Regions from separate parts of the Sulfurovum xiamenensis genome, predicted to be linked through region 1. Evidence: riboswitches for the same ligand, from Rfam matches in the RefSeq annotation. Region 1 holds a riboswitch; each other region holds the start of a gene.
The links. A riboswitch is a leader RNA that binds a small molecule or an ion and turns the genes downstream of it on or off. The one in region 1 is predicted to bind cyclic di-GMP.
Positions count from the first base shown of each region.

Region 2: another riboswitch for cyclic di-GMP. It lies ahead of PF327_RS01220 (PAS domain-containing protein); the one in region 1 lies ahead of thrC (threonine synthase).
Region 3: another riboswitch for cyclic di-GMP. It lies ahead of PF327_RS09540 (PAS domain-containing protein); the one in region 1 lies ahead of thrC (threonine synthase).
Region 4: another riboswitch for cyclic di-GMP. It lies ahead of PF327_RS03275 (hypothetical protein); the one in region 1 lies ahead of thrC (threonine synthase).

Region 1 covers NZ_JAQIBC010000006.1:72,180-79,736, forward strand. The annotation lists gene abc-f (ribosomal protection-like ABC-F family protein) at 1-768, shown strand, start outside; gene PF327_RS08795 (3D domain-containing protein) at 769-1,875, opposite strand; gene thrC (threonine synthase) at 1,890-3,356, opposite strand; cyclic di-GMP riboswitch class I at 3,605-3,679, opposite strand; gene argB (acetylglutamate kinase) at 3,804-4,655, opposite strand; gene PF327_RS08810 (tetraacyldisaccharide 4'-kinase) at 4,652-5,563, opposite strand; gene PF327_RS08815 (ferritin-like domain-containing protein) at 5,560-6,387, opposite strand; gene PF327_RS08820 (MBL fold metallo-hydrolase) at 6,402-7,007, shown strand; gene PF327_RS08825 (hypothetical protein) at 7,032-7,292, opposite strand; gene PF327_RS08830 (thioesterase, FlK family) at 7,345-7,557, opposite strand, start outside.
Region 2 covers NZ_JAQIBC010000001.1:227,972-235,528, reverse strand. The annotation lists gene PF327_RS01255 (CoA-binding protein) at 1-339, opposite strand, end outside; gene ilvA (threonine ammonia-lyase) at 393-1,604, shown strand; gene PF327_RS01245 (Ppx/GppA phosphatase family protein) at 1,604-2,512, shown strand; gene PF327_RS01240 (acetolactate synthase large subunit) at 2,565-4,259, shown strand; gene ilvN (acetolactate synthase small subunit) at 4,259-4,738, shown strand; gene lpxD (UDP-3-O-(3-hydroxymyristoyl)glucosamine N-acyltransferase) at 4,812-5,771, shown strand; gene PF327_RS01225 (hypothetical protein) at 5,821-6,051, shown strand; gene PF327_RS01220 (PAS domain-containing protein) at 6,091-6,543, opposite strand; cyclic di-GMP riboswitch class I at 6,622-6,697, opposite strand; gene metH (methionine synthase) at 6,820-7,557, shown strand, end outside.
Region 3 covers NZ_JAQIBC010000008.1:37,216-44,772, forward strand. The annotation lists gene PF327_RS09525 (GAF domain-containing protein) at 1-516, opposite strand, end outside; gene PF327_RS09530 (SixA phosphatase family protein) at 538-1,074, opposite strand; gene PF327_RS09535 (hypothetical protein) at 1,167-1,556, opposite strand; gene PF327_RS09540 (PAS domain-containing protein) at 1,571-2,089, opposite strand; cyclic di-GMP riboswitch class I at 2,180-2,257, opposite strand; gene PF327_RS09545 (sulfite exporter TauE/SafE family protein) at 2,508-3,248, opposite strand; gene PF327_RS09550 (tRNA dihydrouridine synthase) at 3,364-4,317, opposite strand; gene PF327_RS09555 (hypothetical protein) at 4,298-5,344, opposite strand; gene dksA (RNA polymerase-binding protein DksA) at 5,459-5,815, opposite strand; gene PF327_RS09565 (23S rRNA (pseudouridine(1915)-N(3))-methyltransferase RlmH) at 5,827-6,288, opposite strand; gene PF327_RS09570 (low molecular weight protein-tyrosine-phosphatase) at 6,365-6,820, shown strand; gene cutA (divalent-cation tolerance protein CutA) at 6,807-7,142, shown strand; gene PF327_RS09580 (YbhB/YbcL family Raf kinase inhibitor-like protein) at 7,130-7,557, opposite strand, start outside.
Region 4 covers NZ_JAQIBC010000002.1:13,027-20,583, reverse strand. The annotation lists gene PF327_RS03290 (sugar phosphate nucleotidyltransferase) at 1-1,534, opposite strand, end outside; gene PF327_RS03285 (early set domain-containing protein) at 1,592-1,873, opposite strand; gene PF327_RS03280 (META domain-containing protein) at 2,167-3,138, shown strand; gene PF327_RS03275 (hypothetical protein) at 3,258-4,058, opposite strand; cyclic di-GMP riboswitch class I at 4,266-4,340, opposite strand; gene PF327_RS03270 (cache domain-containing protein) at 4,616-5,479, opposite strand; gene PF327_RS03265 (RtcB family protein) at 5,515-6,951, opposite strand; gene PF327_RS03260 (archease) at 6,964-7,377, opposite strand.

The DNA of each region.
Region 1 (7,557 bases):
CAGGGAGACTTTTCCATAGGTTATTTTGACCAACACAGAGAGATGCTTGACAATGAAAAAACACTGATCGAGACTTTTTGCCCTGACGGGGGAGACCACATAGAAGTACAGGGTGTCAATCTTCATGTCTACGGCTACCTTAAATCGTTTCTTTTTCCCAAAGAGTTCCTGGCTAAAAAAGTCGGCATGCTCTCTGGCGGAGAGAAAAACCGTGTGGCATTGGCATTGCTCTTGACTAAAAAAGTGGATTGTCTCATCCTGGATGAACCTACCAATGACCTGGACATCCAGACCATTAATATCCTAGAAGAGAAACTTATCAACTTTCCAGGTGCCATACTCTTTGTCTCACATGACCGTTACTTCATAGACAAAATCGCTTCTAAACTCTTTATCTTTAAAGGAAATGGTGTGGTTGAAGAGTCTTATCAGACCTATACGGAGTACCTGGAGATAGAAAAAGAGATGAAAGAGCTTGATACGCTCGAACAAGAGGTCAAGACCTCTGAAAAAAAAGAGGTACCGGTCACTGTCAAAAAACAGACAAAACTGAGTTATAAAGAGCAAAGGGATTATGATACCCTGCCTGATGAGATCGAAGCTCTGGAACAGCAGATAGCTGCGCTTAATGCATGTTTACAGGATCCGGAGTGTTATCAGGAAAAAGGTTTGACTGCACTGAGTGAGGAACTGAGTAAACTTGAGAAGGTGTATGAAGAAAAAAGTGACAGATATCTGGAAGTTTTGGAAATTTTTGAGTCTCTTTAATTACCAGTATACCATGACACTGCGTCTTCCCCAACGTAGCGCTCTCCTTTTATCAAGCCCCATATAGATGTCGATACGCTTTTGGTAGCGTTTATTCATTTTGTCGCGTACCGTATAGTAACCAGGTAAACCACCGATACGGACTTTTGTCCCATTACGCATGCCATATTTTTTTATCATATCTCTGGAAACTGCAATGATCTTCATACCCGGACGCAGACGATTATTCCATGCTGCCAGGAAAGGTGTCTCATCTGTTTGTCCCACATGCGACGTATACGCAGTGGCGGTGACACGAAGCCTTTTCTCTGTTTTTAGATGTGCCAGTATATGAGGAAGTGGAAGTCTGATCATTCTACCTGTACGTATGATCGCATTGCTTTTGATCTTATTAAATTGCATCAAATCTTCAGGTTCAAGATCAAACTTTTTGGCAATGGAAATGATCGTATCTCCCTCCCTGATGAAGTAATTGCCAGAAGAGACTGCATCAATCCTCTTTTGTTCAAAGGGGAGTTTTAGTTTCTGTCCGATACGCAGAGGAGATTGGATCCGAATACCGTTCATTTTTGCGATCTCTTGTGTTGTTAAGCCAAATTTCTTTGCGATCTTACTCAGTGCATCGCCACTTACAACCCTGTACTTACCGTAAATAATTTGAGGTTTCTCAGGCACTTCAGCTATGATTGTTTCTACAAGTTCTCTTTCTATACGGGGAGGGGCTTCACAAGTCTCTATCTCTTCTATCTTATCATCAAGTATGACTTGGGCGATGGGTTCTTCTGTTTCTGTATACTTTGTAAATGCTTTTTCACTTCCCTTAAAACGTACAGACTCTTGGACTTTTACATGCCGTTCTATCATATCCTCTACGGAAACCACTTTGAGAAAACGCTTTTTTTCAGGAACAGGTAACGTTTTTGCCCTGATCAATTTTTTCCTATTCACATCATAAATGATCTCTTTAGCTTTAAGAAATTTCGCCCCGTAAGGGTTACACGTGGTCATACCAGCGGTGACAACCCTGCAGTCTATCATCGACTTTGCAGCGGCTGTTTCCAGACATAGATAGGATAGTAAAAAAAATCTCAAGTGATTTCTGGACATTACGTTATGCTAAACTATAAAAAGTTTAACATCTCTCCTTTAATGGACTCTTTTTCAACGATGACCGAATGGATCACAGGTTTCTCGAACAGCCCGTTTATCATAGGCGGTACAGATACACCTGCATGTTCACTCACCCATTTCAGTGCTTCTACATCATCTTTGACCTCATGTCCCAGTGATTTTGAAACAGACGGACTGAACTTGGTCCATTCTGCAGTCGAGTAGACCACCGTTTTGAGATCTTTTTCTCTTAATGTTTTATAGGCTCTCATACATGTGGCTGTATGCGGGTCCATAATGTACCCTTTTTTTGCATATTCGCCTACCACAGCTTCACACTCTTCATCATCTGAGAAAGAGGCATCAAAATCTTCACGCAACAGTGCGAGTTCATCTGTGCTCAACTGGTACTTGCCGTCTTTGGCCAATCCTTCCATCAATTCTTTGGTACGTGCTGCACCGAATTTATCAAACATAATACGTTCAACATTAGAACTTTTCAAAATATCCATAGCCGGTGATTCTGTCTGTATGAGTGTACGTGTTGTAAGATCATACGACCCCTTGGTGATCCAATCTGTCAGAATATTATTGATATTGGATGAGATAAGGATCTTTTCTATCGGTAAACCTGCTTTTTTTGCATAATAGGCACCTAAAGCATTCCCGAAGTTACCACTAGGAACAACCAGATAGATCTTCTCACCCATTTGGATGCTCTGCTTACGTACCAACTCCAGGTAGGAGTGGATATGGTAAATGATCTGGAAGATAATACGCCCGAAGTTTACAGAGTTTGCTGCTGAAAGTTTGATATTTCTCTCTTCCAATTCAGCCTTAAAGTCATCAGAGGCAAGCAGATCTTTGAGAGTATTCTGCGTATCGTCGAAATTACCTTTCACACCGATCACTTTCAGATTTGAAGCATCTTCTGTAACCATTTGCAGTCTTTGAACATCGGATGTACCCCCATCCGGGTAAAGACATGCTACCTGCACACCTTCCTGATCTTTAAAGGTTTCGAGTGTGGCAGGACCGGTATCTCCGCTTGTCGCTGCCATGATAAGATAGTGTTCACCCCTTTTTTGCGCCAATTTACTTAACACATACCCAAAAGGTTGTAAAGCCATATCTTTAAAGGCTCTTGTAGGACCATGGTAGAGCTCAGAGACAAAGCAGTCATCTTCGATCTGGGAAAGCGGTACAGGATTTGAAGGATCATCAAATGCATCATATCTTTTTAACGCTTCTACCAGTACTTCTTTTTCAATATCTATACCAAATTGTTCCAAAAAATCCAATGCCAATGTTTTATAATGGCTGGAGAGATGCCCCTCTAGGTATTCTCTATCTAACGTTGGGAGTTCTTTGGGTACATATAACCCACCAAAACTAGCACTTGGGCTGAGTATTGCTTCTGAAAATGGTACAGATGAAGGTTTCTGTCCGTCATTTCCGCGTGTCTCAATAAATTGCATCTATATTATCCTATGTTTATATGAATGATAATTATAGCTAAATAAGCTAAGGATTATAAGAAATTAGGGGGAATAAAATCTGAAGTAAACTCAAGTATCTAGTATCTATTTGCCCTACAATAATAGGAGAAGAATGATTTAGGGAAAAGAATGTCAACTAATAAAATCATAGAGACAAACAAACACTAAAATACTCAGGTAATAGAAGAAATGAAACTTTCTAATAGATAGAATGAGTTTATATCTCTATTGGTAGTCTGGCGATCTACGTGAGACCCATAACTTTCCGTACCCACCTCGCGATGAACTTGGCTTTTTCAATACAGTATAACCGTATGAAAGAATTATAACACACTTACCTAAGAGAAAGAACTTAAATTCTAAAAAAAATTTAAAAATTTATAATTTTTTATTGTTTTTCTCATTTAACCTATACAATTTATTGCTCTAGAGTTCGATACAGGTCCCTACACCAGAACTGGTCAAAATTTCCAGAAGCAATGAGTGCTCTACGCGACCATCGATGATGTGTGCTTTTTTGACACCACCACGCAATGCTTCTATACAGGCATCCACTTTAGGTACCATACCCCCTTGTATCGTTCCGTCTTCTTTGAGGGCTTCGGTTTTTTCTATACTCAGATTGGTGATCAGCTGCATCTCTTTATCTAACACACCAGGCGTGTCCGTCAAGAACAGTACTTTTCTTGCTTTCAAGGCTACGGCTATTTTGCTTGCTGCAAGGTCCGCATTGATATTGAATCCAGGATGTCCCATCGTACTGCTTCCCGCGATAGGAGCGATCACAGGTATCGCACCGTCCTCAATGATATTATTGACGATCTCAGGATTGACATGTTCGATCATACCCGTATAACCGAACTTTTCAAAATCTTTAGGGATCCCCTTTAAAAAACCGCCATCTTTTCCAGAGATCCCGATCGCTTTAGACCCATGATTATCAAGCAGGGATACGATCTCTTTGTTGATCTCTCCGCTCAATACCATCTCAGCGATACGCATCACCTCTTTAGTCGTTACACGCTGTCCATCGATAAATGTGGTATCTACCCCTAAATTGGCAAGAAGATCTGTGATACTTTTACCTCCACCATGTACGATAATAGGTTTCATTCCTACAAGGTGCAAAAGTACAATATCCTGTGCAAACTGTTCTTTTAATGCATCACTCGTTTGGGCAGAACCACCATACTTGATCACTATTTTTTCATTGGAAAACTTTTTGATAAACGGTAAAGCCTCAAGCAGCGTTTTTACAACATTGATATTATTTTTCATTCTGGATATCCCTTTATATATTCATCTACCTGAGTAAAGATAGTCTCTTGAATCTGTAATTTTAACTTCATTTCAGAGATAGGTAACTTAAAATCCTGCATTTTTACCGCATCTTTTTGCGTTACAAGAAGACTCTGTGCTGCATAGTCAGATAGGAGCATTTTCAGTTTTTCTTCCTCAAAATAGGCATGGTCTTCCAAATAGACTTTATGGACCACTCCCTCAGGCAGATAGGCATCAAGTCTATGTGGATGTGAGATGGCCGTTACCAATATCATTCTAGGTTGAAGATTTTCAAACACCACTTTTCGATGAAATGTCTTTCCCTCTTTTGCCACGATATCTGCGTACATTTTATTAAACCAGAATTCTCTAAATGCCCCTGCAGGGAAAGGGAGATAGTTTTTGATCTGTTCGGGTTCAAGTACAATATCAAATTTTTTTATCCCGACACGGTTAAATCCATCATCCAAAATGATACACTTTGCACCTCTTTCTTTGGCAAGCTCTATGGCTAAGGCCCTATCTTCACTGACGATCACACTTGTATGAGGCAATGACTGTGCCATTAACATAGGTTCATCTCCACTCTGTGTCACATCAACAAGTATCCTACCCTTAGAGCTGACCTCGACCAGCCCTTTACTTTTACGGCCATACCCGCGGGAGATGATCACTGCATCTTCAAGGCGTGTAGCAAGTGCTATAGTAAAAGGTGTTTTCCCGCTCCCCCCAACGATAAGATTCCCTATAGAGATAATGGGGATGCCGAAGTCTTTTGGGGAAATGACCACTCTGCGCAGAGACATGATGGTTCCATAGATGAGTGAGAGAGGAAACAGAAGGAGAATCAAAGGGTAATGATACCACTTTGGTACAAAGAACATCGTTTCAAAAAATGCTCTCATGAACACTCCTTCGCACCCAGTTTTTTGATCTCAGCACAGGAGAACCCTGCCTCTTTTCTTGCTTCTACATTGACATAGGGACGGTGTTTTGAAAGCAACTGATAACGTTCAAGTATCTCAAAATAGACCGCTTCTTCACTTCCCTCTTCTTTTCCTGCTGCTTTACAGAGGTATTTAAACCATTTATCACCCTTGTGTACATGCTCTATCTCTTCATCATAAATGATCTGCAGTGCCTCTATCAGTTTTTTTACCTGAGGGTTTTTACGCTTGTTGTCCAGTTTTTTCATTATCTGGGGACTGACATCCAGACCTGATGCTTCATAATAACGCGGGATGACCGCCATACGCTCCAAGATATTCCCTGCAGTATGCTCAGCCGCATCAAAAAGCCCGCAATGTACAGGAAAATCCCCATAGGTATATCCCAGTTCTGTTAACAGACTCTGCAGCATTTTAAAGTGCCGTATCTCGTCATTGGCCACTTCCAGCCAATCAACTTGGTAATCGCTAGGCATATTGGGGTAACGATACACCGCATCTAGTGCCAGATCGATCGCAGAATACTCTATATGTGCAATGGCATGAACCAATGTGGCCAAGCCCTCTCTACTTTCAAAGTCTTTTCTCGCAGGCAATTCTCGCGGATCTACAATGTGACATTTGGAGGCATAGGAAGGTTTTGAAAATAATTGAGGCGTAAAATCATCATCACACCTTATTTCATTTTTGGTACAATATGCCAAACATTGAGCGGTCAACTCCTCTTTTATAAGAATATCATCACTCATAATGGCACGTTCTAAAAGACTAAATATATTCATAGGAGAATTATATCATGCAAATCAAAATACAACCTATGGGAGCTTACCAAACCAACTGTTACATCGCTACAGTGGATGGAAAAGATTTTATCATAGACCCCGGTATGGGTGCCACCCGATGGGTCATTGACAATGTCACCAATCCCGTTGCGATACTGAACACCCATGGACACTTTGATCATGTATGGTCAAATGCGGAGGTTCAAGAGAAACTGAGGCTGCCTATCTATTGTCCCAAAGGTGATGCATTTATGCTTACAGATGATCCTCTTGGGCAAGGTACGCCTCCGAGTGAACCGGACCATATCATCGTAGGTGATGAAGAACTGACCATTGAGGGGATCAAGATCAAATACCGTCACTTTCCGGGACATACACCTGGCTGCTCCATTATAGAGATCGATGATGTATGGTTCAGTGGGGACTTTCTTTTTGAACAGAGTATCGGAAGATGGGATTTCCCTTCATCAAGCGGAGAAGAGATGGTAAAGAGTTTAGAAAAAGCGCTCACCATAGACGGCGATTATACGATCTATCCCGGCCATGGCATGAGCACGACCCTGAAAGCAGAACAAAGGGTCATACCTTTTTGGATAGAGCAGGTGAAGAGGACGCTTTGATCCTCTACTCTGATTTATTGAAGATTAACCGCATTTTCCTGTACTGCATTTTCCTGCTTCACACTTCATAGAAGGTCCTAGATCACTTTTTTCTGCCGTTTCCGGTTTTCCTGTTGCACACTTTCCGGTGCCACATTTTCCTGCTTCACACTTCATAAAAGGTTTGAGATCACTTTTTGTTTCCGGTTCATAGCTTTCAAATGCACCTTCACTGTAAAGAATATATGTAAAGATCGCACCCAATATTGCCAGAGCCAGAAACACATAGAGAAAGAATTTTTTCATTGTCATTTACCTTGATTTGTATTTAAAAAGTGAAGTATAGCATAAGCTTCTGTTAGCCTAGTACATGCGAAGGCAGTACGAACGTTGTAAAGCTACCCTCAAAGACTAATTTTCCATTGACAAATGCCTCTACTCCTACCTCAGATTTCTTACCTTTGGTATTGACAACCGAAGCTTTACACAATACTGTATCACCGACCTTCACAGGCGCTATAAATTTCGAACTTGAAGCACCCAGTACCACATACGGATCGTTCACTGAGGA
Region 2 (7,557 bases), on a different contig from region 1:
CACTAGTCCAAGTTGACCCCAAAATACTTTAACGTCACCTCTTCTAATGCAAGCATCTGCAATCGCATCAAATGCACTGGGTTTTCTAAAGATATTCACCATATCAATTTCAAAAGGGATATCTTCAAGTGAACGGTAGACTTTTTCCCCTAATATCTTATCTTCTTTGGGATATACAGGGACTATTTTATACCCTGCATTTTTAAGATATCTTGCAACCATATTACTTGCCTTGCTTTCATCTGGTGAAAGACCAAGGATCGCGATCGTCTTGACACTTTCAAAGATTTCTTTCATCTCTTCACGATTAGAGTTGACCAGCGGCATTTCACATTCCATGCTTTATCCTTAATTTTGATATACTTCGGACAATATAATAGCTAGGAAAGATAATGTTAGACTTAAAAAGTATCCAAAAAGCCTATGAAAGAGTATCGGATGTTGTACACCGTACACCCTTTTCGTATGCCCCTATTTTAAGCCAAATGAGTGGCTATGAAGTGTACCTTAAAAAAGAGAATCTTCAACGTACCGGTGCATTTAAACTCAGAGGAGCATTTAATAAAATTGCTTCTTTGATAGAAGCAGGTGACAGAGGTGGCGTTGTTGCTTCATCTGCGGGTAACCATGCACAGGGTGTGGCTTTTTCAGCAAAACACTTTGGTATCGAAGCAACCATTGTCATGCCAGAATCCACACCGCTTACGAAAGTGATGGGCGTGAAAGAGTTTGGTGCCAATGTGATACTTCATGGCTCTAACTATGATGAAGCCTATGCCTATGCCGTCAAATTCGGGGAAGAGAACAACTATACATTTGTACACCCTTTTGAAGATGATGAAGTCATGTCAGGTCAAGGTACAGTTGCACTTGAGATAATTGAAGAGATGAAAGATCTTGATGCTATGGTTATATGCGTAGGTGGAGGGGGACTGATCTCAGGTATGTCTGTGGCAAGTAAGGCACTGAATCCTAAGTGCAAGATCATCGGTATCTCTTCAGCAGGAGCACCTGCGATGAAACAGTCTTATGATGCAAAGACACCTATAGATACGACTTCGGTAAGGACGATCGCTGATGGTATCGCCGTAAGAGATACGTCACCGATCACTTTAGAGTATATTCTAAAAAATGTAGATGTGTTTGAGACAGTGGGTGAAGATGAGATCGCTGCTGCCATACTTTTTTTGTTAGAAAAACAAAAAGTGTTGGTAGAGGGGGCAGGTGCCGTAGGTGTTGCTGCCCTTTTACATGGAAAGATAGACTTGCCTAAAGGTTCAAAAGTGGCTGTGGTACTGAGTGGAGGAAACATTGATGTGACAATGCTTTCTCTGATCATTGAAAAAGGATTGATGAAGTCTGCACGTAAGATGAAACTGCTTGTTACACTTGTAGATAAACCGGGGGCGTTACAGGCATTAACCGAGATACTCACAAAAGTAGGAGCGAACATTGTACAGATAGGGTATGATAGAACCTCTATAGATCTGGAATTCGGTGATGCAAATGTCTCTGTCTCCTTGGAAACCAAAGGTGTGGAGCATCAGGAACAGATAAGAGAGCAACTCAAAGAGGGTGGGTTTGCTTTTAAAGAAGAGCATTAATGATAGCGATAGATCTAGGTTCAAATACTTTACGTGTATTGGAGTATGAATGTAGCACGGGCAGACAGATAGCTGAATTTGAAAAGATCGTGAAGACGGCAGATGGTCTAGCGCAGTATGGGTTGATCAATGACGAGGCTGTAAAAAGGGTCATCTCAGGCATACAGGAAGCACAAGAACAGATCGATTTCTCTTCTTCTGTAGTAAGGGCTGTGACAACAGAAGCTGTACGTAGAGCAGAAAATTCAGAGGAAGTCCTCTTTCAGATCCAAAAAGAGACAGGGGTGCATTTTGATATCATTTCGGGTGAAGAAGAAGCAAGACTCACTTTACTTGCAGTAAAGCATAGACTCTCTGTATTACAAGATACTTCAGAGAGTTTTGTACTGATTGATATAGGTGGAGGTTCTACCGAACTTATCTTCCATTATGGAGATGAAACGATCTCTAAAAGTTTTCCTTTAGGGATTGTAACTATTGCACAAACCCATGAAACATTGGAAAACATAGACAAAGTCCTTCCTGAAGAGATGGCTGAGATGCAACGATTTTGTAACCATCTTTATGAGAAAAAAGGTAAAGTCAATACTTTCGTAGCCACAGCCGGTACACCCACTACCGTAGCTGCGATGAAACTCGGACAAAACTATGAAACCTATGATGCATCAAAGATCAACGGTATCTCTCTTGAGATAGATGAGTTAGACTTTTACTTGAAAAAATTACTCTCTATGCCATTTGAAAAGAGAGAGATCGCTGTAGGTACCGGACGTTCTGATCTGATTGCTGCAGGTATACTTATCTATAAACAACTCTTCACATTATTGGGGTTTGGAAGTTGCATTGTGATAGATGATGGTCTGCGCGAGGGTGTGGCCATAGAAGCTTGCGGGCACGAGACCCATTAAACTCTAATCTTTTTTAGATATAATCAAAAAAAATTTAAATGGAGTGTAGACCATGCAAATGAGTGGTGCACAAATGGTGTGTGAAGCGATCATCGCTGAGGGTGTTAAGACCGTATTTGGTTATCCCGGCGGAGCGATCATGCACGTTTATGATGAAATTTACAAACAAGAAGGGTTTGAGCATATCTTGAACCGTCACGAACAGGCAGCGGTTCACGCAGCAGATGGTTATGCAAGAGCTACAGGTGAAGTAGGTGTTGCAATGGTGACAAGCGGCCCAGGATTTACAAACGCTGTCACTGGGCTTGCAACAGCCTATATGGATTCAATTCCTATGGTTGTTATCTCTGGACAGGTGCCTTTATCGCTGATCGGTACAGACGGGTTTCAAGAGATAGATGCTGTAGGTATATCCAGACCCTGTACAAAACATAACTTTCTGGTACGTTCGCTGGAAGAACTTCCGCGTTTATTGAAAGAAGCATTTTATATCGCGCGTTCTGGACGACCAGGACCGGTACTTATCGACATTCCTAAAGATATTACCGTAGATATTGGTGAGTTCGTCTATCCTGACTCTGTCAATATTCCTACGTATAAGCCAACATACAAAGGAAACAAAAAGCAGATAGAAAAAGCGGTTGAAGCGATGAAAAAAGCAAAGAAACCTTTGCTTTATATCGGGGGTGGATCTGTACTTTCAAATGCAAGTGACCTTGTACGTGAATTGGCTGAAAAAACACAGATCCCTACCGTTGAAACATTGATGGCAAGAGGTGTAATGGGTGCAAAGAATCCATTGCTTCTTGGTATGTTGGGGATGCATGGGAACTATGCATCCAATATGGCAATGTCAGAAACAGACCTGGTGATCTCTTTGGGTGCCAGATTTGATGACAGGGTTACAGGTAAACTTTCCGAGTTTGCCAAATATGCAGACATTATCCATGTAGACATTGATGCAGCGAATATCGGTAAACTTGTGGATGTTGACTATCCTATAGTAGGTGATGTAACAGAGGTACTTGAAGCGATGTTACCGCTTCTTGATGGTATAGATACGGACAGATTCCAGGCATGGAGAGAGATACTCAAACGCTATGATGAGCTTCACCCTCAATCCTATGTTGATTCTGATGATGTCATCAAACCGCAATGGGCCATAGAACGTATCGGTGAACTGGTAGGTGAAAATGCCATCATAACTTCAGATGTCGGGCAGCACCAAATGTGGGCAGCACAGCATTACCCGTTTGACAGACCGCGCCAATGGATCAATTCAGGTGGATTGGGAACCATGGGCTTTGGTTTTCCTGCAGCACTCGGGGCTAAAAAAGCCTTCCCGGACAAGACAGTTATCAATGTCACTGGTGACGGATCGATCCTGATGAATATGCAAGAACTTGTAACGGCGGCTGAGTATAAAATACCGGTCATCAACCTGATACTCAATAACCATTTCTTAGGGATGGTTAGACAGTGGCAGACGTTCTTCTATGAAAAACGCTACTCTGAAACAGACTTGACATTCCAACCAAACTGGAAAGCCTTGGCAGAAGCGTGCGGTGGAATAGGGTATGACGTTACAACAAAAGAAGAGTTTGACGCAGCGATCAAAGATGCGATAGCACAGGACAAAGTGTGTTTCATGAATGTTGCCGTGAACCGTTTTGAAAATGTACTTCCTATGGTACCAGCTGGAGGAGCACTGTTTAATATGATGTTACCGCAAAAAGGAGAGAAATAATGGAAAATGCTATGAATGAAAGACGTGTTATTTCCGTTATCGTATTGAATGAGAGTTCTGTACTTGCACGTGTGACATCACTTTTTGCAGCGCGTGGCTATAACATTGCGTCACTCACTGTGGCACCCATACCTGACAGTGAAATGTCACATATTACGATCGAAACGAATGGTTCTGCCAAGGTTATGGAACAGATCACTAAGCAACTGCATAAGCTCATACCTGTCTATAAGGTTATCGAGCATGAAGAGATGGTTGAAAAAGAGATGGTACTGGTGAAGTTCCCTATTACCGAACATCTAAGTGATATCGGAGCATTGTGTGCAGCCTATAATGGTGGTATTGCCAATGTGGGTAAAGAGATGATCATTGCCATGGTTGCAGACGAACCTGTACGTATTCAGCATTTTATAGAGGCAGCTCAACGCTACAATCCTTATGAGATAGTACGCGGCGGTGTGGTTGCCATAGAAAGATAAAAATTATTCTACCTCTCTCACTCTCCTTGCTTACAGGAGAGTGACATCTACTTTAAGTTAAAAGGACCACTTTATGACTTACACACTCTCTCAAATAACAGAAGATATCGGTGTAGATTTTCATGGTGAAGATATCACTATAGAAGGGATACATACCTTAAGTGAAGCTACTTCCACACAACTCAGTTTTTTTACGGACAGTAAATACGCTTCACAATTGGCAGATACCAAGGCTGCTGCGGTATTGATCGATGAAAAACATGCTGGATTGCTGCCTTCCGGAACGATCGCACTGGTCACAGATGAAGCATATCTTAAACTGGCACTTGCCTCTAAATTTTTTGCACATAAACTTGAGAGTGGTACATCAGAACCTACCCTAGGAAAGGGATGTGATATAGATAAGAGCGTCTCTTTTGGTAAAAATGTGACACTTGGAGATCATGTGGTCATTTTACCGGGTTGTTACCTTGGAGATAATGTGACTGTTGGTTCCGGAACATTATTGCATCCCAATGTGACCTTGTATCATCATACAAAGATCGGTTCTGAGTGTATCATTCATAGCGGTACAGTGATTGGTTGTGATGGGTACGGTTTTGCACATACAAAGCTTGGTGAACATGTGAAGATCTATCAGAATGGTAATGTTGTTGTAGAAGATGATGTAGAGATCGGGGCAAACTGTGCCATAGACAGAGCTGTATTTGGCACCACCTATATACGTAAAGGTACCAAACTGGATAATCTGATACAGATCGCACATAACTGTGATGTAGGTGAACACACCCTTTGTGCTGCCCAAGTAGGTCTTGCAGGCTCTACGACTTTAGGCAGAAATGTAGTCATGGGTGGACAAAGTGCTACTGCGGGACATTTGGAAGTGGGTGCCTTCGCAACTATCGCAGGAAAAGGTGGTGTCACCAAGTCCCTTGAAGGGGGTAAAACCTATGCTGGTTTCCCTGCTATCGATCATAAAATGTGGTTACGTCTGCAAGCCAAAATGATGGGTTTGCTCAAAGGTAAAAAATAGTCAATTCATTGTAATATAATCTTGATATAAATAATTTAAAGGAGAAGATATGAGTGGCACAGTGACAAAAATAGATGAAATGGGTTTGAGTGGTACAAAAGATGGAAAGATCACGATTACGACAGTAGCAGAACCTTATGGTCCAAAGAGTGAAAGTGTAGCAAGTATCGGTATTTCACTGCAGGCAGGTGCTGAAGAACCGGATTGGAAAGTGCATATTCCTAAAGCAAATATTGATGCAGTGATTGCAGCATTGCAAGAGGCAAAAAAGGCTTTATAGCCTTTGATATACTTTTTGGTTAATGGGTTGTCCCATTAACTACACTTCATCATTTTTCATGACCTTGTATTTATCGAAAGCTCTTTGCATAAGGTCTTTATCTGGGATCTTTCTCCCTGCAATATATCCGATGAGATTTCCGTCATCATCCAATTTAGGTTTGATCCATACAACCACATTGTAATATTTACCTTCACTGGTCATATTTTTGACAAAACCTTCCCAGTAATTTCCACCTTTTATTGTCTCCCATAACTCTTTGAATGCAGCCTTTGGCATATCTGGATGTCTATTTATGCTGTGTGGTGATCCAATGAGTTCTTCTTTCGTATAACCGGTAAGTTCACGAAATTTACGGTTGGCATAAGTGATGATACCTGCCGGGTCTGTCTCCGTGATCATAACACCACCATCAAATGGCACTTCTACATCTACAGGATCTGGTTTTGTGATCTCTTGACCGGTAATAATATTTTTAACTGTTTTTCCCATTTTTTCTCCATGGACAATAGATATGTTGTATTAAAGGTTTTATAGGACACAATGAAGTAAAAATGCAGATCAAATACATTTGGCAGTTTGGCGATCTGCATTGAGACCCATAACTTTCTGCCCTCACTTCACAATGAGTTTAGCCTTATATATGATACATTATATATTATCTATCTATAGCTTATATGGACATAATACACTACCTTACAACTAAGATTTAATCATATTTTCTTCATACTTTGCTACAATTACAGAATTATGATAAAGGGGCGTTTTTTGTCTATTACAGAAACAATCAAATCACTTTTACAAGATCGTATACTCGTCATCGATGGTGCAATGGGTACACAGATACAAGACCTTAAAGTTCCAGCTGAAGCATGGTTGGATGACAAAGGTATATCTCAAGAGGGGTGTAATGAGTTATTGAATGATACAGCACCGGAACTTATAGGACGTATACATAAGCGTTATGCTATGGCGGGTGCCGATCTATTAAAGACAAATACATTTGGTACTATGCCATGGGTACTTGATGAATATGATATGGGTGAACGGGCCTATGAACTTTCTAAAAAAGGTGCGCAGCTCGTCAAAGAGGTATGTAATGAATACGGTACACAAGAATCACCGAAGTTTGTTTTAGGTTCTATAGGACCTGGAACAAAGCTTCCTTCTCTAGGGCATATTCATTATGACGAGATGTATGAGGGGTATAAACTTGTTGCGCTTGGACTTATCGATGGTGGATGTGATGTTTTTCTTTTGGAAACCTGTCAGGATCCTCTACAGATCAAAGCAGCACTTCATGCCTGTCAGGATGCAAATGAAGAGAGAGAAGTTCAGCTTCCTATCATGATTTCTGTGACCATTGAACTCAGTGGTACGATGCTTATAGGTACCAATGCTGAGACGATAGTTACCATACTTGAACCGTTTGATATATTATCGCTTGGATTTAACTGTGGTACTGGACCGGATCAGGTAAAAAAACATCTCAAAACACTCTCTGAA
Region 3 (7,557 bases), on a different contig from region 1:
GTCATCTGTAAATGCGATGATCTCTTCTTTTTCCATCTTTTCGCACACTACCAATTTCGTCAATAGTGGCATAAATGATTTCAGTATAGATTCATCTTTTCTGGTAAAGATCTTTTTTTGCTTTAAGCCTCTCCATATACGTAATACCCCTATGACCCGCTTACCCTTTATAATAGGGAAGATCATTAAAGCTTTTACTTTTAACTCTAGGGGATTATCTATTTCAGGAGTATAATACTTATCACTGGTACTATGATTCGAAATCACAGAAGACTTACCAGTGATGGCTTGTTTTGTTAGACTTGGTACTAAAGAAACAGCTTCTTGATCGCCACTTTCAATTAAGTGCAGCATTTCATTCTTATCATCATATGCCCAAAGCTTTACAACCTCGGCATTGAAAAGTGACTCAAATTGCTTTTCTATTTGTTCTATATAGTTTAAATCTTTTGACTCAACATATTTATTTAAAGTGTTAGCCATCGTTTTAAAATTCGACTTTAAATCACCTTGCATTCTCTTCCTTATTCTCTATATTCATTTCTCTTGAGGCAGTGTTGTGCGTATCTGTTTTGGCATATAGTACTTAAACTGTTTAGGTTGTATGAAAAAATCTATTTCACCGCACTTTTCACTGATATCATTCCACGAGTCTATATTTAGATTGATTGCCAATACCCCCAACGTAGGGAGTTTAGAGAAATTTGTCTCTATCAAAAAATTTGCGAATTCAGTCAACTCCGGGTTATGTCCCACTAAAAATATCGTTTCATAGCTGTCATCTTGAAGGGTCAATATATTCATTAGCGTTTCAGGACGCGAATTATAAAGTTCCTCCATATAATGGATCCTACCTTCATAACCGATCTTTTTACCTAGTTGATCCGCCGTAGTCTGTGCTCTGAGTGCTAAACTAGATAAAATAAGATCCGGTTTCAACCTCTGAAGAGACATATATGAACTGATCGTATCAAGGTCTTTATGACCTTTTTTTTTCAATCCTCTCTCAAAGTCACTAAGCGACCCATCACTCCAGTCTGATTTTGCATGCCGTATAAGATATAATGTTTTGATGCTCCACTCCTATGCTCTATTTTAATACAAAACCAAACCTAAACCTTTTTAGACTTGATTTCATATTAGGATGCGGTAGACCATAAATGAGCTTACAGCTCATTCATGGCTTTAGACATGCTTTGTACAGTCTTCTCCATAATCATTTTTCCAAGGGCTACATTCCCGTCATCCCTAAAAATGGCAAACGTTGTAAGTTTGGAAAAATTGTCTCCGCCTGCATCTCCAGAACTATTGATAAGGAAAACATGTCCATCTTCCGTTCTAGACTCTACCAAAGAGGCATCAGCAAACCCCACGTCCAAAGAAGATTCAGAGATCATTCTAAATGCATCATTAAAGATACTTGCTGAATATGCGATATCTACACTTGTGTTCTCTTCATCCATATAAAGTGTTTCACCAGAAAAGTTCAATACTGCAGATCCTAAATATCCGTTTACAGAACGTAATTTTTTCATTGATTGGTCAAATTCGATCATTGTCTATCCTTCTATTAACTGTTTTGAATTTTTTGCATGGTTTCGTTGAATGTAGCTAAGCTTCCGTCATGATCTTTTAAAAATGCTTCTAAGAGTGCCAAAGATGCATCCATGCCACCGTTCTCTTCTGCAGCAAGCAACTCTTTATATAAAGGTTCGATCACAGATCTTGCAGATGCGGACATCCCTCTTCTGGTTGAAACATAATTTCTGAATGATTTATCTGGGTTTGTAGCAACTTTTATATGTGCGAATACCCAATAAAACCCTCCATCTTTAGAGAGATTTTTCACAAATGCTTTGACATCATTCCCTGCTTTGAGACTATCCCATAAATATTTGAAAATAATTTTTGGCATATCCGGGTGACGTACAATTGAATGCGGTTTGTCTAAAAGTTCTGCTTGTGTATAGCCTGCTAATTTAAAAAATATCGGATTTGCATAGGTGATATTACCTTCTGCATCTCCTTTTGAAACAACAATATCAACACTTTTAACTTCGTGTTCTAGATCTATTGGTTTCATGCTCATAAGATAACTCCTTGTAAAAATATAATGCTGACCTTTATCGGCACAGAGGTTGAAAACAATATAACTGAATGAAAAAGAATAGTAAGAATCTATGGTAACCTGGCGATCTCAAAAATAAGACCCATGGCTTTCTGCCCCTATCTCACAATAGGTTTAGCTTTTTCAATGAAGGTATATGAGCGCGAAGTATATAGCTACCTATCTTTTCAAATACTTAATAATTGCAGTATTTATGATAAATTGAGTGATTTTATTATAATTAATATTATTGAAAATATTTGAGGATAATCATGAATTATATTGATGATTTAACGTGCGATTTAAAGCGTCTTTAAAGTAGATATTAGGAGGAGGATTTTTAATGATAAATAGCGATTAAATGGACCCTTTATGTCATCAATTATATAAAAGATACGACTCAGAACCACATTTTTTTTATCAAAATGATCAATGCGAACATATAAAGTGCTAAAAGTGCCATCTTATGATGTTTCGAAGTCACATGATCTTTAAGCCAGATACCCATAGCTACACCGATCAGTGAAGCTACAGCGACCATCAAACCATTGTTAAAGTCTATCGTCCCGCTGCTCAATCGGCTTATCATCCCGGCTACCGAAGAGAAGACTACAAAGAACAACCCTGCACTGACCGCTTTTTTTATAGGGTAATGCAATACTCCTACTAGAAGAGGTGTGAGTATAATAGACCCCCCGATACCCAGTGTAATGGAAAATATCCCAATGCCAAGACCAATACTAAAAAGCAAGGCTTTATTCAATGTTTTACTCTTTCCATCATCCTCATGATGCTGTGAGAAAAAAAGTCGGAACAGAGCAAATATTAACAGCCCAAGAAAGAGAAACTGCAGGATGATATCTGAGATATAGTGTGTGACATACCCGCCGATGTATCCACCTATAAAGCCTCCAAATCCGACAAAGATCCCCTCACCGATGATCAAAGAACCTTTTCTGAAGTTAAGAAATGAGCCGTAAATAGAGCTAAAGACCATTTGAATGATGGAGATACCGATGGCATCTTTAGTATCAAAACCAAGCACTAAAAGTATAGGTACAAGGATCATTCCTCCACCTATACCAAAAAAGCCTGACATCGTACCGATAAAAATACCGACGAATATAAGTTCTATCATCATTTCCTCTGCTCCAAAAATTAAGTTGGAAGTATAACATTTTTCATCATGTTTACACTAATCTCGCTATACTTAGCGTATAGTATAGTAACGACATAGACAGATGTTTGAGTCTCTATCAAACTTCATGCAAAAAAGGCTGAGAAAAAAATGCTTCTATCACTGCTCTCATCTCTTCTGGATCTTCTATACGATTCACATCATTTCTAAATGCAGAAGCACCTTGATAACCCGCTTTTGAGTAGGAATGAAGGTTTTTTCTAAAAATGATCGCTCCATACTTATCATAATGTTTGATCATTTGGTCAAAATGTTCTAAAACGACCTCTTTGATGAGTTCGGAAGTGGGCTCTTCCATGCCCTCTTTGATCTGTTTGAATATCCATGGCTTGCCTACCGCTGCACGTCCTATCATGATGCCGTCTGCACCTGTATGTTCCAGTACCCATTTCGCTTTGGCAGGAGAATCTATATCACCGTTGGCAATGACTGGTATCGAGACGGTTTCTTTTACCTCCCCTATCGCATCATAATCTACTGCTGCTTTGTATCTGCCTGCCCTGGTTCTTCCATGTACAGCGATGTAGTCTGCACCGGATTCCTGGCATATATGTGCTATCTCTTTATGGTTTTTTTCATTAAATCCCAAACGGAACTTGACTGAAGTATACTCTTTGTTGGAGTATTTTTTGATCGTTTCTATCACTTTACCCATTTGGGGCAGATCTGTAAGCAGGGATGATCCCTGAAGATTATTCACTACTTTGGGTGCGGGACAGCCACAATTGAGATCGATCGTCGTAATACCATCTATGGCATTGATAATTTCCACCGCGCGCTTAATGACATCCAGATCAGAACCCGCTATTTGGATAGCATAGGGGTCTTCTATCGGACTCTTCTCCAACATACGAAATGTTTTCTTTGAGTTATGGACCAAGGCATTAGAGCTTATCATCTCTGAAATGGTCAGGTCGACACCGAATTTCTTGACAACGGAACGAAAAGGGAGATCCGTAAAGCCCGCTAGAGGGGCTAAGACGTAAAGGGGTTTAGTAAAGTCTAGTTTCATTACAAACGGTTTGTATATCGATAATATCTTCTAATGTATATTTGGTGTGCTCTTGTTTGAGTTCCCAGAGTGCTCTGAACTTCATAAATTCGTGGTCTTCTTGTTCATTCAAGTAGGTTGCGACTTGCTCCAATAATTCATATTCGAACAGAAGATAAAGGTAAGCATTTTGTGCCTTAGGGTTTTCAAGTTGATACCCTCTGAAAATTGTCAAGTTCTCATCTGGATTAAAATATTTTTTAGTCACTGAAGCGATTTTAATATAGTCTTGACAACCCATATCAAGTGCCTCTACAAACTCTGAAAGTATCTCAGGTGTAAATTCAAGTCTGTTTTCTTCAGTCACTCTCTCAAGCATGGTAAAAAAGCTTTTCGTATCAAAAACCTTTACATATTTTCTGGCTTTTATAAAGTTCTCTTTGCGGGCAAACAAATCAAGTGCTTTAGCTTTTACTACCTCAGGATATTGTGTTGCAGCTTTGAGTACATCTTCAATGAATTTATCATCAGATTGTAGACGGTTCAGATAATTCTGTGTCAAAATTGGGTTATTCGTACCAAAGACTTTACTCATTTTTTCTTCTTTCAAGTCGACATACTCACCATTTTTTATTTTCTGTATGATATTGACAACACGTGTAAGTCTTGGTGTTAAACCTTCTATAGTATCAGTAATGCCGAGGGATGCTTTACCTAAAAGTGATGCAGAGCTTCTCACTGCATCCAAGCCATACTTTTGTTCTTTTGGCTCATTGATCAGTGACCAGTACAAAGCATCTTCTAAAGTACTGGCATCTTTTTGCCATTTTTTAAGTATAAAATAATTTTTTAAACCATAAATAAACATATGTAACAGAGTAAAGATGAATAAAAGCAGCATAGGTAGAACTATCCATACTGCTACTGGAAAACTAAAATTGATTCCCATCAATTCCATCGCATAATGGTCCGGGTTAACCGTATAAGTAAACGCAGCAATCACTGCCATAAGCGCAAAAGTAACAAAAATATACAGAGCAAGTCTCATTTTATCCCCTTATTTATATAAGCGACGCAAATAGCGTAAAGCTATATATCCACGTAAACACTCTATTCCCTTTATCAGAGAGTTCACCTAAGCTGTTACTTTAAAATAGGAAATCTATTTCGTCTCTTTTTCAGTGATCTCTCGACATGTTATACAAAAACGTGCAAAGTTCTTTACTTCTAGACGTCGTCTGCCTATAGGATCCTCACACATTTCACATATACCGAAAACTCCTGCTTTTATTTTATCTAAAGCAAGTTCAATTTCGTTTAATTCTTTGCGTTGTTGTACTAAAATTGCACTATCTATCACAGCTTCTGCAGAAGCAGCTGCAAAATCACCTTCATCGTTCAACTCAAGTTCTCTCATTCCTTCTAACTCAAGGCTAGTACCTCTAAGGTTTTTTTCTATCTGTACTCTTCTGTCTAGCAATTTATTTTGAAATTCATTTAACTCTGTTTCTGTTAACATTTAATGTTGTCCTATTTATGATATGGGTGATTATGATTAATGGTCAAACCTCTAAAGATCTGTTCCATCAATACAACTTTCACAAGTTTATGTGAAAGCGTAATTTTACCAAATGATATTGAATTATTACATTTAGTTAAAAAATCCCTCTCAAAGCCGTATGCACCGCCAATAAAGAGGTTCACCTGAACGCTATCCTTAAGCAAATTTGCAAATTCATGACTATCTACTTCTTTCGAAGAGGGATCTAACGCTATATTTATACCAGAATCCAAATACTTTTCCAGTGCTTTAGTGTATGATTTTTGAGCAGCTTCAGGTGAAATATCCTGTGCCTTGGCTATTTCTTTGTCAAATACTTCGATGACTTCTACTTTTGCAAAAGGTTTAGCAATCTTTTTATAATGCTCTATCAAACCGGCATAGAGGTTATCTTTTCCTTTTTTATCGATAATGATGACATTGATCTTCATAGGAATACTCTTTCATTTTAGATGTATTTTTCATAATATTTTTGGTATTGTACACTATAGAGTTAAAAGGAGAAGTATGGATCGTATATTATTTGTATGCTTAGGAAACATCTGTCGCAGTCCTCTAGCACATGGTGTAGCGGAGCATATCGTCAACACTAAAGGACTTGAACTTTTCATCGATTCAGCCGGGACAAGTGATTGGCATAAGGGGGAAGCACCCTGTGAACACTCTATTAAGGTTGCGAAGCAGTACAATATTGATATCAGTCAACAACATTCCCGTCCTATAATACAAGAGGACATCACATCATTTAACTATATTGTAGCCATGGATAAACAGAACAAATCCGATTTGGAAGCCTTTGGATTTAGCAATGTCTATCTTTTAGGTGACTTTGGAGACTATCAGGGGGGAGATGTCCCTGATCCTTACTTCTTTGAAGGATTTGAAGGGTTTGATCATGTCTACAATATGGTTTCCGTATGTGTAGAAGATTTTATGGAAAAGGTAGAAAATGGAAGCCTCTGATTACTGTATCATCACGACTACTACAGATTCTCAAGAGAATGCCGATCTCATCACACGTCTACTCTTGGAAAAGAAACTGGTTGCCTGTGTACAATCTACAACCATACAAAGCGCGTACCATTGGGAAGGAAAAATCATGCAGTCTGAAGAGATACACCTTCAGATGAAAACCAGAAGATCCCTCTTTGAAACAATTCAAACAGAGATCGAGCAGCTGCATACCTATGACCTGCCTGAGATCATCATGGTATCCATGGCAGGTGGAAACCTAGACTACCTTCAATGGATCGAAGAGGAAACCACGAACATTCAATCTCTTTGATAATAAGAGATCATAGAAGCTTTTTGGATCGTATGTTTGTTGATCATAAAACCCACCACTGCACTTTTACTCTCTGCTTTTACAGGTAAACTCTCAACATCCAAAGCATGTATCGTAAAGACATAACGGTGTGCTTTGTCTCCCTGTGGCGGACAGGCCCCGCCAAAACCTGCATGACCATAATCAGTCGTTGTTTCCAATGCACCTTTTGGGAGTGTTTTTTTCGCTGAAGCATCTGCAGAGATCTTATGGGTACCCGCTGGAATGTTCACGATCAACCAGTGCCACCATCCGCTGCCCGTAGGTGCATCAGGATCATACACAGTGAGCGCAAAACTTTTTGTACCTTTGGGTGCATGACTCCAGTGCAGTTCCGGAGAGATATTTTGACCATTACACCCAAACCCATCAAACT
Region 4 (7,557 bases), on a different contig from region 1:
AAAAGGCTTTTTCTATTTTTTTAGACATTTCATTATTGATACGTAGTGCTTCACAGTCAAAAAAGGTCATTACCGTACTGGTTGGATCATCAGTTTTTTGACGGAAATGGACACCCGCAATGAACTGATCATGTGAAGATAAATTACAACGTAATACAGCAGAAGGAATATCACGGTAGTCGATCACGTTTATACCTGCAGAAAGAAGTCCTCCCAGAAAAGCACGTTTGAGCATACGTGAGCTTTTATGATAATCTCTAGAAACAACGACACATGATCCCACAGGCAGTTGTCCACCAAAAGCTTCAGCAAGTTTTGTCGCCATTTCACAAGAGAGTTCAACATTGGACTTTCCAAACACCGTCCCATTGACAAAAATAGAATTTTTGTATTTATTTCCAAGTATCAAACTGTGGTTAACGATAGAAGCATCTTCAATTTTTTTATCAGGCCAGATGGTGACATCTTGTTCAATCTTGCTTAACTGACCGATCTCGCATCCCTCTGCCAGGATCATCCCGGCATTGGCTGTAACATTATTACCGATCACATTATCATTACAGATCACACAACCATCCAGCTTGACTTTAGCATGAATCTCCACATCATTCCAGATCACAGTGTTTCTGATCTTACTCTCTTTGCCGATGGTGACATTGTCTCCGATCACGACATTATTGAGCTTTACACCCTTCTCCAGCGTAACATTCTTTCCCAGTACCACCGTACCGATAAATTCAATACTTTGATCAAAACTGTACGTCTCATCGCTGTAAAGCACACCATCAGGAAATTGTGTTATCTCCCCATCAATGTTGAACTTGACCCTGCCGGTTAAAATATCATCATAGACGTCCCGATAGCTTTCGGGGTTTCCCACATCACGCCAGTACCCTTCAGAATATCCAGCCATCAGATCAATGCCTTTACGCATCAATTTAGGAAAAAGGTCTTTACTAAAATCATAGTTTTCATTTTTAGGGATATACGCCAGGATCTCCGGCTCTATGATATAGATACCCGTATTGATCGTGTCACTGAAGACTTCACCCCAACTTGGTTTTTCAAGGAACTTTTCTATTTTCCCCTCTTCATTGGCTATCACGACACCAAACTCCAAAGGATTATCGACCGATGTCAAGGTAATGGTCAATTTGGACTTTTTCTCTGCATGATAGTCAAAGATCTTCTGGAAATCAAAATCCGTTACAAGGTCCCCACTGATGATAATAAAGTTATCATCTCCTATGTATTCCTGTGCCAGCTTCACTGCACCTGCCGTACCATAATCTTCATCTGGAACTACATAGGTGATCTTGATACCAAAATCACTTCCGTCCCCAAAATGCGCTTGAATGATCTCAGGCTTGAAATAAAGCAGCACGATAAACTCTGTGATCCCCAACTCTTTCAGGGTTATCATTGTATGTTCCATCATCGGTTTATTCATGATCGGGAGCATCGGTTTCGGACGTGAGTTTGTAAGTGGCTGGATCCTCGTTCCAAAACCACCTGCCATGACAACAGCTTTCATTTATCCTCCTATGGATTTTTATCTAAAGTAGAACCATATTCATTAAAAAAGACGAACTCATAATGTGAGTAAAGAGTTTTGACTGGCATAGACCGTAGGCACACTAGGACATGCCTCCTCAGTGAGCCAGTCATTTTGATTGACCTTATACCCAAACTGAAAACTATCTCCTGCCCTGAGTATTTTGGTGATATAGTAATCACCATTTTTTTTCTGCTTCATCGGCTCCTCTTTCCATTCATTCCATTCACCTGAAACAGCTACATCCTCAACACTATATGTCGGTGAAAATGTAAATGTCACCCAAACCCTGTTCCCGTTCTTTTTCATTGTAAGCATGATCAATCCTTTTAGCAATGAAACTATTATATCCGAGATTTTAAAAAAATTGACAAATATATTGATTTATATTTAATCAGTATAAGAATTTTTATCTTTGAATTATAAGTAATTGTACCAAGATATGGTTTCATAAAGATAACATTCTTCTAGAGAAGAAGGCAAGTCTCAACAAATAAGGATATAGGTTAAAGTTTGGTGTAAAAAGAGTATTATCAAGATGGTATACAAAAGTATTTTATACGGTTTACTCTTTTGCTAGTTTTCTGATAGAAGTAGAAAGGACTAACAATATGACTGATTTCAGATTTATTTTTAAACTATTTTTGCTTGCTTTCACAACATTACATCCACTCTTAGCAAGTGATACTCCAAGCAATGTAACGTTAGAGCCCTCACATACTAATATATTGGCTGGTACCAAATGGCATCTTATTGAATTTCAATCAATGGATGATGCTCAGGGAATAAAGAGAACAGATGACCCTTCAAAATACACTATGAATCTCCATGAAGATGGTACCGTTACCATGAAACTAAACTGTAATATAGCCAAAGGAACATGGTCGATCAAAGAAGGGCAATCCCCTATCAGTGGCCAATTTCAATTTGGTAAACTTGCTACAACCAGAGCCTTCTGTCCTCCTCCGAGCATGGATGGATTTATATCCATGCAGGTACCGTATATCCGTTCTTATCTGTTTAAGGATGAAAAACTCTACTTGAGTTTAATGGCAGACGGTGGGATATTTGTCTGGAAAAAAGATACTAATGAGTCAATGGAAATGAAAGCCTATCCAAAGCTTGAAACGGCGATCCGATCACTCTATCCAGGTTATAATGATAAACTGATCAACCCTATATACGGTGTAAAGAAAGCCCGTTATGTTTACGGACATGTCGATCTCAATGAAGATGGGAACAGTGAAGTGTTTGTCTACCTCATGGGTTCCATTTTCTGTGGAACTGGTGGTTGTAACCTGCTGCTTTTTACTGAAGAAGAGAATGGATATAGATTGATCGATCAATTCGCAACAACAAGAATTCCCGTCATCGTCTCCAATGAAAAAAACCATGGATGGAAAAATATCACATGGTTAAAATCTGGTGGAGGGTATCCTTCATCATACTTAACCTATATGTTCAACTGTAAACACTATGTTGAAACGCAAAGTACCTCAAGCAAAAAAGTTCCAGAAGGAAAGCCTTATCTTTCAGGAGAACTCACTTTCCATGATGGAATTCCTTTAGAACCTAATAAATAACAATCATAGTTTGCTGTACAGACAGACAATATGGAAGTTTTCATGATAAAAGCAGCGTTTAAAAAACATTTCTTTTTTAATTCTACTACTTTTATCATTGTATATCTATCATTCAGAAATTAATCGTCATCTTCTTCATCAGAGATGCCGTCATTATCATCATCGTCATCCTCATCGTCATTGATACCATCATTGTCGTCATCATCGTCTTCGTCGTCATCCAATCCATCATTGTCATCATCTACATCATGATCGTTTGAGATACCATCACCATCTGTATCATTATCTGCAATACCATCACCATCATCATCCGTATCTTCATCATCTGAGATACCATCATTATCATCATCGTCATCATCATGATTACAGAATTCATCACCATCATCATTGTCATAGACATCTAGAAGACCATCACCGTCTTGATCCATCGGGTCATTCTCAAGTTCAACAGAAAGTAAACCATTTTCTACTTCGATCTCCAATACCTCATCCGAGACACCATCACCCTCAATATCGACAATAAACTCACGATCCATAGCTAGGTCCACATACCCAAGATCAACATCTCCTTGAGCTCTGAACAGTGTGCTATTTCCATCGACTGTAACAATCCCGATCGGTGTTACGACCTTATTATCTGGTTCATTTTCATTCGTTGTCATCACGATACGACAATCCGTATTCAGTGGAACTTCTATCTCAAAAGGGTGTTGATCTGTACCGTTTTGCACAGATGTTGTAGAGTAGTAGCTTCCATCTTCACAAAATACTTCTATCAGTGTACCAGGAACAGTACCGATCACTTTGACTGTCGGTTCTAAAACTGTTTGTTCTGTAGAGGTACTCCCTCCGCATCCCATCAAAGATAGACCTACCAGAGTTGAAACTAACCCGCTTGTTAATACATGTATTTTTTTCATACCTTTTCCTTCAATCATTTTATATGTTATTGAGTTCAATGTTGTTCAAATAAAGAAAAGCACTTATGGAACCTGGATATATTCAGAGATCCCAAAGCATTCCAGCAGTAGCTTTACTACATATTTGACATAACAAAACAGCCCTGAATTAAATATGATGAGTGAACAACCTATCGAAAGGATAAAAGGAAGTAATGAAGTATTCATTATGGCAACCCCGCTATCTACTTGAGACCGGAGGCTTTCCGTCCTTGCTTCGCAACAAGTTTGGCACAACAATAATATTTAATAAATCAGATATATTATACGAAAGAAATATAAAAGTTTTTCACCAATTGGTAACAAAATGATAACATTGATAGGATACTACAGAGCCTAAGAACCATAGGTAAGAAATGTATGTTTACATTCGGTTAGTGTAATGCATATAAACTTCTTCTTACATAGCAACCAAAAACATGAAAAGCCAATTTCATGTTAACTCCTCATTTTAAACTTCTCCCCCCTTGTATTTGGTTGCTATCATACATCAAAATAAGACTCAAAGTCTTACAATCTTAATCAAGATACAATCCTGCACATACAATAATCATTTCCCCATCGATCATCACTTTTTTGACATATGCTGATTTTTGTGATCTTTCTACATCTCCTGGTTTTGGCCATGGGTAATCAACCCAGCCACTGCCTTTTGTTTTGGCAACATGTATAAATTCCCTTACAAAATAATTCCCCTTAGCATCCTTATAGTTGATCACATTACGCCCTTCTAATTTTGGGAAAGCTGCATTCATTAACTCTACACCATTTTCGTCGATCACAAAAACATAGGTATCCTGATAACTATACTGACTTCTCTTGCTTCTCAATGTATCAAATGCCTTAAAGCCATCCTGTTCGATCAATCTCGCTGCTGAATCAACTGCATCTATAATAAAGGATCTTTGAACAGGCATATCATAGGTACCGCTTCCTATAAGAAATATTTTCCCAGAAGAACTTTTCACTCGCATAACATACGTACTTTTCCAACTTGGATCCAATTCACCGGGTTTTGGCCAACGGTAATGAATCCACCCTTTTCCTTTTTTGGATGAAGCTACTTTGATCATCAGTTCGCCAATTGGCTTTTCATCAACATCTTTAAGATCACGTACATTTTTACCCTCACCTTTTACATCAGGTGGATATACATACCGTAACCCATTCATATCCCAGACATATATATATTGATCATCATGAAACCACTTTGTTCCCTTTTGTCTGAATAAATGAAATGCTTTATCACCTTTCTCTTCTATCAATGCAGCACCACTTTTGACAAACGCTTCAAGTGCTTCTGCATCTTTTGCGTGTATTACACTTCCAACACTACTTATCAACACTATGAACTTCAAGAAACGTACAATAAAATGATACATATCCATCCTTTTCCTATATAGCTGTTTTTGGCACACTACCCTTTTATGCACACCTTTGGTCTTAAAAAGGCTACTCTTCTTGCTAAGCCCGCCTTTTCAGTAGCCTGTGCAACAAGATCCACATCCTTATAAGCATCAGGGGCTTCTTCAGCAACGCCGCGCATGGATGCAGAACGGATCAAAATACCCTTCTGGGCAAGCTCCTGTATGACTTGCTTTCCTTTCCACAATTTGAGTGCCTGATGACGGCTCATTGCGCGGCCGGCCCCGTGACTTGCTGAAGAGAAAGCACGTTCCTCTCCCTCTTTGGTACCTGCAAGAATGTACGATCCCGTTCCCATACTTCCACCGATAATTACAGGCTGACCGACACTCCTGTAACGTACCGGTATGTCGGGATGTCCTGGTCCAAAAGCACGCGTTGCACCTTTACGGTGAACCCATAAATTACGTTCCACACCATTGACCAGATGTGTCTCTTCTTTGCAGGTATTATGAGAGACATCGTAGAGTGTCTCTATCTTCACACCTTTAAATAAGCACTCAAAAGCATTTCTGGTCATATGGGTAAGTACCTGCCTGTTTGCCATAGCACAGTTTATCGCAGCATTCATGGCACCGATATACTCCTGTCCTTCAGGTGAATGGATAGGTGCACAGGCAAGTTCCCTGTCAGGCAGTGAGATCCCTAGTCGTGTGGCCGCTTTTGCAAGCGATACTAGATACTCCGTACCGATCTGATGTCCCAGTGCCCGTGAACCGCAATGGATCGACACAACGATCTGGCCTTTTTTGATACCAAATGCTTCTGCTGCTTTTTCATCATAGATCTTGGCAACTTCCTGAACCTCAAGGTAATGGTTTCCAGACCCCAGAGTCCCTACCTCTCCCAATTGCCGTTCCTTAGCCAGCCGAGAGATGTTCTCAGGCCTTGCACCCTGCATCTTACCCATCTCTTCAACAAAACTCAGGTCCTCACCTAACCCATATCCATGATGGATCGCCCATTGGGCACCACCTCTAAGGACATCATCAAGTTCATCTAGCGTGAGTCTGAGTTTTCCCTCTCTACCGACTCCTGCAGGTATCGCGCGAGAAAGCTCATCAGCCAGCTTTGTTAGATCGGTAGAGGTCAGATCTTCTCTCATCAGGTTTGTACGCAGACATCGAATGCCGCAGGAGATATCAAATCCCACACCACCTGCAGAGATGATGCCCCCCTCTTCAGCATCAAAGGCAGCAACACCGCCTATGGGAAATCCGTAACCCCAGTGCGCATCCGGCATTGTCATCGCCTCTCCTACCAGACCGGGCAGTGTTGCGACATTGGTGATCTGCTCCAACACTTTATCATCCATACTTTTCAGTAAGGGTTCTGAACCGTATAAGCGTATACCGCTTCTTTTTTCTCCAACCTTTAGAGGGATGGTCCATGTATAATCATCAATTCTTTCCAATAGGTTCATATTCATGACACTTCTCCTTTACACATCTACGACACATCGGGCTTCCCAATGATCCTCTTTTTCTTCCACGGAGAGCATGGTCAGTGTTGCCCCTTTGACCTCTGTACCCCGTTCCAGATCTTTTCGCCAAGTATCTCCCCATGCTTTCCCTCTCCAGGAATTACCCTCTCTATGCAGTTCAAACTTACCCAGAACAAGATGTTTCATATGTGCTAAAGCCAAAAGTGTATTGAGCCACTCTATCAGAGCAAACTCGTTATCCTCTTCTTCGAATCCAATTTCTATCCACTCATCACACTGCAACAGATCTATATCAGCCATAATGGCAAACATCGCCACTGCAGCTGATTCGAATGCCTCCTCCAGGCTTTTCCCTCTTCCAAGAATACCGATATCCGCATCATGATCAAAGTAACTATATTTTTTGTTCATGTTTGGCCTTCTTTGTTTTGAAAGTTCTTTATTCCAATCATATCTTTAAAAAAAGATCCTTACTTATTCTAGCATTATTTTCGTCTTTTACCATCTCCAACTCTACTATTCGTAACTTTATAATCTTATAAAGGCAGTACGCTCTAACTTATTATCTGTTATGATTATCATAGAATCTGT